2 regions of the Bacillus methanolicus genome follow, and region 2 is predicted to be linked to the other one. Evidence: a T-box and tRNA genes for the amino acid it is inferred to sense, from the RefSeq annotation. Region 2 holds a T-box; the other holds one or more tRNA genes.
What was found. A T-box is a leader RNA that pairs with one kind of tRNA and senses whether it is charged. The one in region 2 lies ahead of pheS (phenylalanine--tRNA ligase subunit alpha), so its partner is inferred to be a tRNA-Phe.
Positions count from the first base shown of each region.

Region 1: it encodes a tRNA-Phe, which carries the amino acid that the T-box ahead of pheS (phenylalanine--tRNA ligase subunit alpha) is inferred to sense. The anticodon was not compared.

Region 1 is NZ_PNFF01000002.1:504,837-511,381, forward strand. It holds gene C0966_RS14070 (YycH family regulatory protein) at 1-16, opposite strand, end outside; gene walK (cell wall metabolism sensor histidine kinase WalK) at 13-1,833, opposite strand; gene yycF (response regulator YycF) at 1,843-2,553, opposite strand; partial or broken gene C0966_RS14085 (peptidoglycan DD-metalloendopeptidase family protein) at 2,757-3,605, opposite strand; tRNA gene C0966_RS14090 (tRNA-Phe) at 3,871-3,943, opposite strand; tRNA gene C0966_RS14095 (tRNA-Asp) at 3,960-4,035, opposite strand; tRNA gene C0966_RS14100 (tRNA-Glu) at 4,111-4,182, opposite strand; tRNA gene C0966_RS14105 (tRNA-Lys) at 4,192-4,267, opposite strand; gene C0966_RS14110 (hypothetical protein) at 4,746-5,567, opposite strand; gene C0966_RS14115 (adenylosuccinate synthase) at 5,774-6,545, opposite strand, start outside.
Region 2 is NZ_PNFF01000001.1:2,167,628-2,174,172, forward strand. It holds gene pheT (phenylalanine--tRNA ligase subunit beta) at 1-2,047, opposite strand, end outside; gene pheS (phenylalanine--tRNA ligase subunit alpha) at 2,069-3,106, opposite strand; T-box leader at 3,167-3,415, opposite strand; gene C0966_RS10880 (TrmH family RNA methyltransferase) at 3,492-4,244, opposite strand; gene sspI (small acid-soluble spore protein SspI) at 4,362-4,568, shown strand; gene C0966_RS10890 (M42 family metallopeptidase) at 4,641-5,726, opposite strand; gene C0966_RS10895 (dUTP diphosphatase) at 5,798-6,286, opposite strand; gene C0966_RS10900 (sigma-w pathway protein ysdB) at 6,406-6,545, shown strand, end outside.

The DNA.
Region 1 (6,545 bases), on a different contig from region 2:
CATTTTCATATGTCATGACCATTCATCCTCTTCTGAGCGATCAACAGGCAAAGTGAAGAAAATAGTTGTTCCTTTCCCTTCGACGCTCGTTGCCCAAATATCTCCCCCGTGGGCTTTGACCATTTCTTTTGCAATCGCGAGCCCCAGTCCAGTGCCGCCCAGCTTTCTTGTGCGGGCCTTATCAACCCGATAAAATCGCTCAAAGATCTTTTCAATATTTTCTTTCGGAATACCGACACCTTGGTCGGAAATGCTGACTAAGATTTGTTCATCCTGCTCTTCTACTTTAAATGTGATCCGGCCGCCTTCAGGAGAATATTTTAATGCGTTTGAAATGATATTATCAAGAACTTGTGTAAGCTTATCTTCATCTGCTTCAACAAAAATAGGCCGTTTCGGAAGAAGCCGCTTAAATGTAACATTTTGTTCTTTCGTCATTTCGAATCGATCGATAATTCTGTGGAAAAATTCATTGAAATCGACCCACTCTTTCTTTAACTTGTAATCTTTGCTGTCCATTTTCGATAATTGCAGCAAATCATTCACAAGGCGAATCATCCGCTCTGTTTCCGTTTGCGCAACGTTTAGAAAGTGAGGAGCAAGCTCTTCGTCTTTCCACGCTCCTTCTGCAAGAGCCTCGAGATAACTTCTCATTGTCGTAAGCGGCGTCCGCAATTCATGTGATACGTTTGCGACAAATTCGCGGCGCTCCATTTCAATTTTTTCCTGCTCGGTAATATCATGCAATACAGTAATAAGACCGTTCACAAAGCCGGTTTCTTTTTGAATAACTGAAAAATTAGCCCGTAAAATATATGGAGTGTTTTTCGTACTGTAATCTAAAATGACTGATTCGCGCTCTTCAAGTAATTTTTCAAATGTATATTCTTCTTCGAGGTCGAGAAGTTCAAGAATGGATTTTGATAGTACTGTTTCACGTGAAACATTCAGCATTTCCGCTGCAGGTTCATTAATTAAAATAACCCTGCCGCGACGGTCGGTTGCAATAACGCCATCTGTCATATAAGAAAGGACCGATGATAATTTTCTTCGTTCTCCTTCCGTCGTCGCCTGCGCTTCCTGAAGCTTTTTCGTCAAGTTGTTAAAAGTAATGGCCAGCTGTCCGATTTCATCATACCCGTAAACTTTAACTTTACGCGAGAAGTTTCCTTTCGCCATCGCGAGGGCCTGTCTTCTCATGTCTGCAATCGGCCTTGTAATCGTCTGGGCCAGCAAGACTCCAAGAACCGCGGTAATGGCAAGGGCGATGGCTGTTCCGGTAACAAAAATTTTATTGATATCTTTCATTTGTTCAAACACATTTTCAATTTTTGCTACTAAATAAACAGCTCCAATCACTTCCCGATTATGTTTAATCGGAGTTGAAAGAACCCATATCCGATATCCGTACTTCGGATCAATCCTTACTGAATCCTGGGGCTCTCCAAGAACGATGGATCTTTTAACTAAAACATCCGTCATTCTTTGTTCGACCAATTCCTGATGATTCGGATCAGCACCGATAATTTTTAAATTATTGTCGACGACCCGGACTTCGGAGATCTCTCCGCCGGAAAAGTCTTTTAATAGGTCCCTTACTTCATCTTTAAGCAAGGGATCATCTTTCCCCCGGACTTTTTCAATTTCTTCTTCAAGATTATAGGAGAGCAAGTCCACTCGTTTTTCAATCGATGTGTAAAAGTTTTCTTTCAAATTCTGTTCAAGTTCTCTTACAAAGTAAACACCGATAATTTGAATCGCAACTAAAATAAGAAGTACGTAGATCGCCACAAACTTTAAATGAATCGAACGAAAAATACCAACTTTTTTCATTGGGATATCTTACTCCTGTTCGGGATTCCGCAAATAATACCCGACCCCTCTTCGCGTCACAATCCAAATTGGATGGCTCGGATTGTCCTCAATTTTTTCACGCAGACGCCGAACCGTAACATCGACTGTTCTCACATCTCCGTAATAATCATAGCCCCAAACTGTCTGAAGCAAATGTTCCCTTGTCATCACCTGGCCGATATGCTTTGCCAGATAATGAAGCAATTCGAATTCCCGGTGAGTTAATTCAATCGTTTCGCCTCGTTTTGAAACAACATACGCATCAGGCTGGATCACTAAAGATCCTACCGTAATCTCATTTGTCTCTTCTTCTTCATCAGGTTTTGATGCTATTTGCTGGTGGCGGCGAAGATTTGCTTTTACCCTTGCGATCAATTCTCTTGTGCTGAATGGCTTTGTCACATAATCATCTGCCCCAAGCTCAAGACCTAACACTTTATCAATTTCTGAATCCTTTGCAGTCAGCATAATAATAGGCATTTCATATTTTTTTCGAACTTCCCTGCACACTTCTATTCCATCTATTTGCGGAAGCATAATATCAAGCAAAATTAAATCAGGCTGAATTTCTTCAATCATTTCAATTGCCGTATTTCCGTCATAAGCGCAATAGACGTCATATCCTTCTTTTTTTAGATTAAATTGCAAAATATCTGCAATTGGTTTTTCATCATCTACAACTAGTATTTTCTTCTCCATACCTGTTTCTCCTTTTTATAAAATTAAGGACTCAATGTATTTAAAGTTTTTATGTTTTAAGTTAAAAATCCCCTACTTTACTTTACCATGTTATAAGTTTGAATTTCATCTATTAAGAAAACTTATCAATTCTATTATAAATTAATGCAAAAAAGTCTCTAGTTCAAACTAGAGACTTCCATATTTTGTTTGTTTTTCTCGATTTAGCGAAGATAATTTAATGGGTTTTGCAGTCTGCCATTCTTATATACTTCAAAATGCAGATGAACGCCAGTGGAGTCGCCTGTTGACCCCATAACCCCAATCTTTGTGCCTTTAGGCACGGTTTGTCCAACACGTACATTAATGGAAGAAAGGTGGGCATATACGGTCCGGAAACCGTTTTGATGGTCGATCACAATTTTCTTTCCATATCCGCCGTTCCAGCCTGCAGAAACGACTACTCCGTTATCAGCCGCTTTAATCGTCCGGTCACTCGGCCTTGCAATATCGATCCCTTTATGCATTTTTCCCCATCGGTAACCCATTTTGCTTGAAATATATCCGCCGACCGTCGGCCAGGCAAAAGAACCCTCGACTCTTGATGGTATGACTTTTGTTCCTTTTACGACAATATGATCAACGGGTTCTTGCAAAATTTCTTCTTTTATGGGAGTTTTCTTTACTGGTTTCCCGTTTTGTTCGGAAATGACATAAGTCACGGCACGGGAACCATTTTTTCCTTCTTGTTTAATTTTTGTATCGCCTTTAAACATAGAGGAATCTTCAACTACTTTATTTTTATAAGAGATTGTTTCTTTCTTGTAAACTTCTTTATCTACGACAACGAAAACATTCGGTTCATATACGGTTACATTTAATTTATCGCCTATATTAATAAGCGAATCTTCTTTTAACCCTGGATTTAACTGTAATAGCTGCTCTATCGTTAAACCATGGTTTTCTGCAATAGAACCGAGGACATCTCCTTCTTTTACTTGATATTTTTTTTCTTCTAATGTCCCTTTTAGAAGCAGCTTAACAGCTTCATCGGCAGTTAAAATCTGCTGCGGCGGATTAAAAGATTAATAGACTTCATAATGTAACAAAGATGTATAAGTACTGACATTTTGTTGCGAAATTATGACATGTGCTCATATGGTGGAATTTGGAATTTTTTCTGGAAGAAATGGCGGTGTTTGATTAGGAAAGCTTTGATATTATTGGGTTATAAAGTTTTTGGGAGGGGAATTTTTAAAAAAATAATTGTACTTTGCTAATAGTAAAATTACATTATTATTAAAGAAAAAAGGGAGCATTTAATCCTATGCTCCCAGATGGCTCGGGACGGAATCGAACCGCCGACACAAGGATTTTCAGTCCTTTGCTCTACCGACTGAGCTACCGAGCCAAATTTATGTATAAAATGGCGGTCCCGACGGGAATCGAACCCGCGATCTCCTGCGTGACAGGCAGGCATGTTAACCGCTACACTACGGGACCTAGATATATGTAGGATTGATGATGAGCAAGGAAACCGTCCTCGCCAGCTTCTTACCCATCACCAATATATGCCGATGACCCGTACGGGATTCGAACCCGTGTTACCGCCGTGAAAGGGCGGTGTCTTAACCACTTGACCAACGGGCCATCATAAGATGGTGAGCCATGGAGGACTCGAACCTCCGACCCTCTGATTAAAAGTCAGATGCTCTACCGTCTGAGCTAATGGCTCTTGTTTTTATTACACTCCAAGTTTTTCTTCGATGTTATTTCTAAGAAGTAAATTCATCATTTTGTTCAACGACGTCCCGATCTCGGTATGTTTATTCAAGCAGCAGCTCGATCGGTACGCTGAAGCTTTTTCTTCGAAGCTTACTCGGACGTGCTCTACCGACTGAGCTAATGGCTCTTGTTTTTAACGTTTTTGACGACGTTTCTAATATTAGCATATTAATTCATAAATAAGCAATGCTTTTTTAAAAAATTTTTTAATTTGAATTGTTGGTCTTAAGAACATAGATAAACGAAGCGACAGAAGCTGACCTCATAAAATTAACGAAGGCTCATAAATTAGAATGATGGCTCATATATCGGAATGAGAGCTCATATATCGAAACGACGGCTCATTTTTCGAAACGAAGACTCATATTTTCATATAAAGGCTCATATATCGAAATAAAAGCTCATAAAATCAAACAAAGGCTCATTTTTCAAAATAAAAGCTCATAACCTTCCCGTGAACATGATCCGGAGCGGGTTAGGCCTTCTTTAACAATTTCAAAATACTCCTCATCCAACATTTTGTTGCAAATCCCCCAATAATAACCGGAGACGTTTTTGATCCTTGTCTTTTTGAGTTTAATATTCCGTACCAATTGCTTGAACGCTTTTACAGCCAATTCAAGCTTGTCCTTTTCTGTGTAATAAGAAAGGCATCGAGTGCTTACATGAACCACTTTGTAAAATTCCTCGATCGTCCAAGCATCATCGTAAAAGCACTTCACAAGGTTCGTAAATGCAGAAGGAATTTTATTACTGGCGAATGAAGAATTTAACGCCATTGTACGTATATTTTTTAGATTGATAGTTTTATTCTTTGATGGATTCTTATTTGGTGCTTCAATTGATCCTGCTTCTGGTGCTTCATTTAAAATAAGTTCCGCTTCTTGCTTCGTTTGATATTTTTGAAAGACATAAACACTGTGACCTTGTCTGCCGTTTTGAGAATGAGTATGGATTACGTGAATTAAGCCAAACTTTTTCGCTTTTCTTAACATACGTTCAAAAGTGGAGCGGCTAATGCCGCCCATTTCAGAATGCTGATGGGTTGCAGATACAATCGTTTGAATTTTTGCGTTGCAAATCCCTGGAATCTTTGCAGAAAAGCGGACAAGCCTCTTTAGTGCGATCGTTTCACTTTTCGTAAACTGATCCTTCAAATCTGTCATCCACTGCTCAAAGTGATTGTTGAAATCCTTTAAATCACGAAACTGCGATAGTTCTTTAAAATCTTCAATTCTCCCCGACCGCATAAAAAATGCCCTTTCTTTTTTGGGGCATACTTTTACAAATTTATCAGATTTTTAATCAACACTTGTATTGCTGCCCCAACTTCTTTCCACTCGTTATATATAAAGAAAGAAGACAAAAGGACATGGCGATGGCTAGAAAATTTCGAAATTGGGAAGTACAAAAAAGAAGCCCCTCCTAAAGAAGAGCTTCTTAACTAAGCAAACCATTAGCTTTGACGCCAAGGGTTGTGGACGACATTTGTTTGTGAGCGGTCCGGGCCGACAGAGAAGATCGATAACGGAATGCCTGTGAGCTGTGAAACGCGCTCTAAATAGTGGCGGGCATTAGCCGGAAGATCATCGAGAGACTTGCAGCCGGTGATATCTTCTGTCCAGCCTGGCAGTTCCTCATATACAGGCTCACATTCAGTTAATACCTTTAAGCTTGCCGGAAATTCTTCAATTATTTCACCTTTATAGCGATAAGCTACGCAGATTTTCAATGTTTCAATTCCGGTTAAAACATCGATGGAGTTGAGGGATAGATCCGTAATTCCGCTGACACGGCGCGCATGGCGGACAACAACGCTGTCAAACCATCCGACACGGCGCGGACGTCCTGTCGTTGTGCCATACTCGCGGCCGACTTCACGAATTCGATCGCCAATTTCATTATTTAGTTCCGTAGGGAACGGGCCGTCACCAACACGTGTTGTGTAAGCTTTCGAAACGCCGACGACATGTGTAATTTTTGTCGGGCCGACACCGGAACCAATTGTCACCCCGCCTGCAACAGGGTTAGAAGAAGTGACAAACGGATATGTACCCTGGTCAATATCAAGCATTACACCTTGTGCGCCTTCAAAAAGTACACGGCGTCCTTCATCAAGCGCGTCGTTTAAGACAACAGATGTATCACAAACGTATTTCTTGATCTGCTGGCCGTACTCGAAATATTCATCTAAGATTTCTTCAATCGTAAAACCTTTTGTTTCATAA
Region 2 (6,545 bases):
AATCCATTTCTTTTTGAATGTTTGGATGAATTTGTCCAATAAATCCTGCTCTATTGCCTTTTAGATATACTTCTGCCGTTCTTCCCGGATGCATGCCTTCTACGTTCGCTTGGCGGAACTCAATGTCGTTTTCAAGGCCAAGACAAGCGAATAATCCTTCAAGAATTCCTTTCATAACAAAGAAGTCAACCGGTTTCTTTTCCCCTTGCCAAGGATGAACATGCCACAATCCAGTTACAGCAGCTGCTGCATGCTCCCTTTCTTCCGGTAATTCGTCTGAACCGCTCGCTAAAAATACAGAGCCGATTTCATATAGAGCAACACTGTCAATCTGACGGGCGAGATTATATTTTAAAACTTCAAGAAGCTGCGGCACGATGCTTAACCGAAGCCTGCTTCTGTCTTCACTCATCGGCATTGCAAGCTTAATTGGCTCACGTTTTTCCAACGCGTATTGACCCGCTTTTTCTTCGCTCGTTAACGAATAAGTCACAGCCTGGTAAAGACCGGCACCTTCCAAGAAACGGCGGACAATCCGTCGTTTCTTTTGATAATCAGTAAGTTTACCAGGAGTGGAAGCACTAATAGGCAAAGTTTTTGGCAAGTTATCGTACCCGTATAATCTTGCAACTTCTTCGATCAAGTCTTCCTCAATCGTAATATCTCCGCGGCGGGTCGGTACGGTAACTGTAATCTGCTCATTATCTCTAGTCGTTTCAAATTGAAGGCGTGCAAAAATTTCCTCAACCTGTTCCATCGTTAAATCGGTGCCAAGCACTCTGTTGATTTTCTCCATCGTAACCGAGACGACAGCCGGTTTTATATGCAGATTGTCTGCTTCAACTGCTCCTTCCAGCACTTCGCCGCCGGCGTATTTTACCATTAAATCAGCCGCTCTCTCTGCTGCCTCCCTTACTCTGTTTGGATCGACCCCTTTTTCAAACCGAGCGCTTGCTTCGCTTCGCAATCCGTGATCCTTAGAAGCTTTTCTAACGGTTGCTCCATTGAAATAGGCGGACTCTAAGAGAACTGTTGTTGTATCAGCCTGCACTTCCGAATTTGCGCCGCCCATAACTCCCGCAAGTGCAACCGGAACTGTTCCGTTTGTAATCACGAGGTGATCAGAAGTTAATTCCCGTTTTACACCATCAAGTGTTTCAATGATTTCCCCGTCTTTCGCACGGCGCACGAGTATTTCTTTCGAACCGAGGCGGTCATAATCGAATGCATGAAGCGGCTGGCCATACTCAAGCAAAATGTAATTCGTAATGTCGACTACATTATTATGAGGGCGGATTCCTGCAGCCATTAACCTTCCTTGCATCCATAATGGTGACGGGCCGATTTTTACATTTTTAATCACTTTTGCTACATACAGTGGATTTTCTTCGACAGCCTCCACACTTACTTTTATATAATCGGATGCTTTCTCAGATGAAGGTTGAATTTCAATGGCAGGAAGTTTTACCTCTTTTCCTAAAATTGCCGCAACTTCATAAGCAACACCCAGCATGCTTAAACAGTCAGAGCGATTTGGAGTCAGACCGAGCTCAAGCACTTTGTCGTCTCGATTAAGAAGAGCTATTGCATCCTCCCCTACTTGAGCATCGTTCGGAAATACGAAAATTCCTTCAGCATATTCCTTTGCAACGAGTTTGCTTTCGATTCCAAGCTCCTGAAGGGAACAAATCATGCCATTTGATTCTTCTCCGCGCAGCTTTGCCCGCTTGATTTTAAAATTGCCCGGAAGCACGGCACCAACTTTGGCAACAGCCACTTTTTGGCCTTTGGCGACATTTGGCGCTCCACAAATAATTTGGACCGGGTCACCTTCGCCGATATCCACTAAACATTTACTTAATTTATCTGCATTCGGGTGCTGTTCCCGCTCCATTACATGGCCGACAACTACACCTTTTATGCCTTCGTTCAGCGTTTCAACACCTTCAACTTCAATGCCGCTTTTCGTGATTTTCTCAGCCAGTTCTTCTGCTGTAATTCCTGATAAATCCACATATTCCTGCAGCCATTTATATGATACGAACATGTCTAATCCTCCTGTTTCAATTTATTCAATAACTGAAAATTGCTTTAAGAAACGAATATCATTCGTGTAAAAATGGCGAATATCATCAATGCCGTATTTAAGCATCGCAATTCGTTCAGGTCCCATTCCAAATGCAAATCCGGTATATTTTTTCGAATCAAACCCAGCCATTTCAAGAACATTCGGATGAACCATTCCTGCTCCTAGAATTTCAATCCAGCCTGTTCCTTTACAAACGCTGCAGCCTTTGCCGCTGCATATTTTACAAGAGATATCCATTTCTACAGAAGGTTCAGTAAAAGGAAAGAAACTCGGACGCAAACGAATTTCGCGGTCTTCGCCAAACATCTTTTTCGCGAATACTTCAAGCGTTCCTTTTAAATCGCTCATTCTGATGTTTTCATCAACAACAAGCCCTTCGATCTGCATAAATTGGTGGGAGTGGGTAGCATCGTCATTATCCCTCCGATACACTTTACCTGGACAAATAATTTTTACCGGTCCTTTGCCTTGATGTTTTTCCAGTGTCCGGGCCTGAACAGGTGATGTGTGGGTCCGCAGCAAAATTTCTTCGGTAATATAGAAAGAATCTTGCATATCACGAGCAGGATGCCCTTTCGGGAGATTCAAAGCTTCAAAGTTATAGTAGTCTTTTTCCACTTCAGGACCTTCTGCAACGGCATAACCCATGCCGATAAATAAATCTTCGATCTCTTCAATAATCCTTGTTAACGGATGATGGTTGCCGATTTTAACAGGCCGGCCGGGAAGTGTTACATCTATCGATTCTGAAGCAAGTTTTTGCTGGATCGCCGCTTCTTCAAGGGACTTTTGTTTGCTCTCAATCGCGGAACTGATTGAATCACGCACCTCATTTGCGAGAGCCCCCATCACCGGCCGCTCTTCGGCTGATAATTTGCCCATTCCTTTAAGAACTTCCGTGATCGGGCCTTTTTTTCCTAGATAAGATACACGAATTTCATTTAACTCTTTCAGGTCAGAAGCTTTCTCGACTTTCGCCAGTGCTTCTTTCTGCAATTCTTTTAACCGCTCTTGCATCAAAATTTCCTCCTTTTTACTGTTAGCGTTTTTCCACCATATAAAAAACCTCGCTCCCAATAAAGGGACGAGGTTCAGGATTCGCGGTACCACCCTTCTTAACACGCTTAGCAAAATAACAGCTACAGCGTGTTCGCTTCATTCAGATAACGGCATATGCCGGTGCATCTTTACATTCCTTTTTGGAATGGTCCCGATGCCAACTCCGGAGGTGAACTTCACTTTTTCTTCCCATAAAAATGCTTCCAGTCTAGGCATTTCCTCCCTGAATGGTGAGAAAAAGCTACTTTTCTCCATCATCGTTTTTATGTATGCATTTTTGCTGTCTATTATAGTATATTCTTGTCATTGTTTCAAACGGTTTTGAAAAATATTGTGCCCACTTTTATCCCCGCAAATAATACAGCAATATTCCCGTTGCAACAGCAACGTTTAGCGATTCGCTTTTTCCGTGGATCGGGATAAAAAGATTTTCGTCAGTTTTTGTTAATAATTCTTTATTTACACCGCTTCCTTCGTTCCCGACAAGTAACCCAAACGATCCTGCCGGTTTGACTTCCGTGTAGACTCTAGCATTGTCGAGGGCTGTTCCATAGACAGGGATCTTCTCTTGATGAAGCCTTTCTATCCACTCAAACAAATCCCCTCTTACAACAGGAAGGTGAAAATGGCTCCCCTGCGCGGAACGAAGAACTTTAGAATTATAAATATCAACACTGCCGTTACCGACAATGACTGCGTCTACTCCTGCAGCATCCGCTGTTCTGATCATTGTCCCTAAATTTCCAGGATCCTGGACAGCATCTATTAGCAGAAACCTTTTCCCTTTAACTTGATCTTGATCAATTTTTACTTGGCGGCACACGGCTAAGACACCTTGAGGAGTTTCTGTTTCCGTCAAGGTGTTGAAAATTTCATCTGTCACCATGGTGACTGGAATCGAACCGTAATTCAAGCGTGACAGTAATTCCGCCTTTTCGTTCATTATTAAATTTACTACGCTTCCGGCTTTTAAGGCCTCTTCAACGAGATGGTGGCCTTCGACAAGAAATGTTCCTGTCTTGTCCCGCTCTTTTTTTGTTAAAAGCTTTTTCCATTGCTTCACTTGCGGATTTTGAACTGAGTGAATGTGTTTCAAACACTGTCTCTCCTTTTTTCGAAATCAGTTCCCTTATTATAACTTAACTGCTTTACATATTAAATTCAAAAATAGAAAGGATAATAACGATAGGAATTTTGAAAGGAGCGGGAAAAAATGAATTTAAATTTGCGGAAAGCCATTATCCAAAATGTTTCCGGCAACTCACAAGACGAATTAAGAGAAACGATTGTTGACGCCATCAACACCGGAGAAGAAAAAATGCTGCCGGGTCTCGGCGTACTTTTTGAAGTAATCTGGAAAAATTCCTCTGAACAAGATCGCCAGGAGATGCTGCAAACGTTGGAAAGCGGTTTGAAATAAGAAATAATAAAACTCCTTTATTTAATTGTACGCATAGGAAACCCCCGGCCTTTCGCCGGGGGTCCTGTCTTTTTATTCAAATGTAATTTTCTCAACCGTCTCTTTATCAAGACGTTTGATCACTTCAACGATCAATTTGACTGCATTCTCATAATCATCGCGATGAAGGATTGCAGCATGTGAATGGATGTAACGGGTCGGAATTGTAATCGATAATGACGGCACACCTCTATGAGTGAGATGAATAGCACCGGAATCGGTACCACCGCCGGCCATTGAGTCAAATTGATAAGGAATGTTGAGTTCATCAGCAGTATCGGTTACAAAGTCGCGAAGACCTTTATGAGAGACGATGCTAGCATCATAAAGAATTATCTGCGGGCCTTTCCCCAATTTGCTTAATGATTCTTTTTCAGAAATGCCCGGAGTGTCTCCGGCAATCCCAACGTCTACTCCAAAAGCAATGTCCGGCTCAATCTTTTGGGCAGAAGTGCGGGCGCCGCGTAAACCGACTTCTTCTTGAACCGTTCCAACTCCATAAACGACGTTTGGATGATCCACGTCTTTTAATTGTTTCAGCACATCGATCGCAATCGCACAGCCGATGCGGTTATCCCATGCTTTAGCAAGAAGCATTTTCTCATTATTCATAACAGTGAACTCAAAATATGGAACGGCCATGTCCCCTGGGCGTACGCCCCATTCCATTGCTTCATCACGGCTTGAAGCTCCAATATCAATAAACATGTCTTTTATTTCTACCGGTTTTTTTCTCGCTTCCGGAGGAAGAATATGGGGAGGCTTTGAACCGATTACACCGGTGATGTCTCCTTTACGGGTCACGATTGTCACCCGTTGGGCAAGCATTACTTGAGACCACCAGCCTCCGACAGTTTGAAAGCGCAAAAATCCTTTGTCATCAATGTGGGTGATCATGAAACCGACTTCATCTAAATGGCCGGCAACCATAATTTTAGGTCCTCTGTCTTTTCCAACCTTCTTCGCTATTAAACTTCCCAGCCCATCGGTTGTTACTTCATCTGCATAAGGAGCTATGTATTTTTTCATAACTTCGCGTACTTCGCGCTCGTTGCCGGGAATGCCTTTCGCATCGGTTAAATCTTTCAGCATTGTTAACGTTTCATCAAATTTGGCCATAATTTCGCTCCCTTAATATGTATTTTCCTATCATTATACAAGAAGCTTTTGAAAAGCAACAAAAAATTCTGCTAATATCCTTGTCGCTGTCTTTCATAATTTACTTCATTTTTTTCAATATATGCTTGTTCAATTTGCGCCGGTGTAAAACCAAGAAGATTTGCAAGTTCTAAATAACCTCGAAACATTAATTGATAATGATGAATGGTACGAAATTGTTTAAAATTAACAATTAATTGATAAACTCGTAAAAACTGTTCATTTAGAGAGGTTGTTGTCTTTGATTGCGGCAATTCAATTTCTTGTTCAAAACCGCAATCGATCCCGAGAGATAGGATAAAATGGATCCCGTCTACAAACTCTTCTAAAACGATTTTGTGAGGAGACGACGGTTTTACACTCCAAAACTTAAAACAGCGTGTCTCGTTTGCCAATTCTCCCAATTCAACAAGAAGAGCAAGCACTTTCCGGTCAAATAAATTCTCATCCAATAATTGATGCTTACTTTCAATATGCCGATCTAAAGCTTTTTGCATTTCAAATAGTTTATGGAAATCCATCCTTTGAAACCCTTTCAAGATTATTTTTGTATAAGAAAATTATATCAAATTACAAAAATGATGAAACTTTTTTAAAGTTTATTCGTAAATAAAAAAAAATTTCATTGGAGGAGCATGTAATGATGTGGATGCTGCGCTTCCTATTATTTGTACTTATCATTTTTGCCGTTTATAGCATGATTAAATATTTATTAAACCCGAAGCGAAAGCTGGAACTTGCCCATGAGCAAAAACGTTTTTATTTTTTTGATGACCAGAA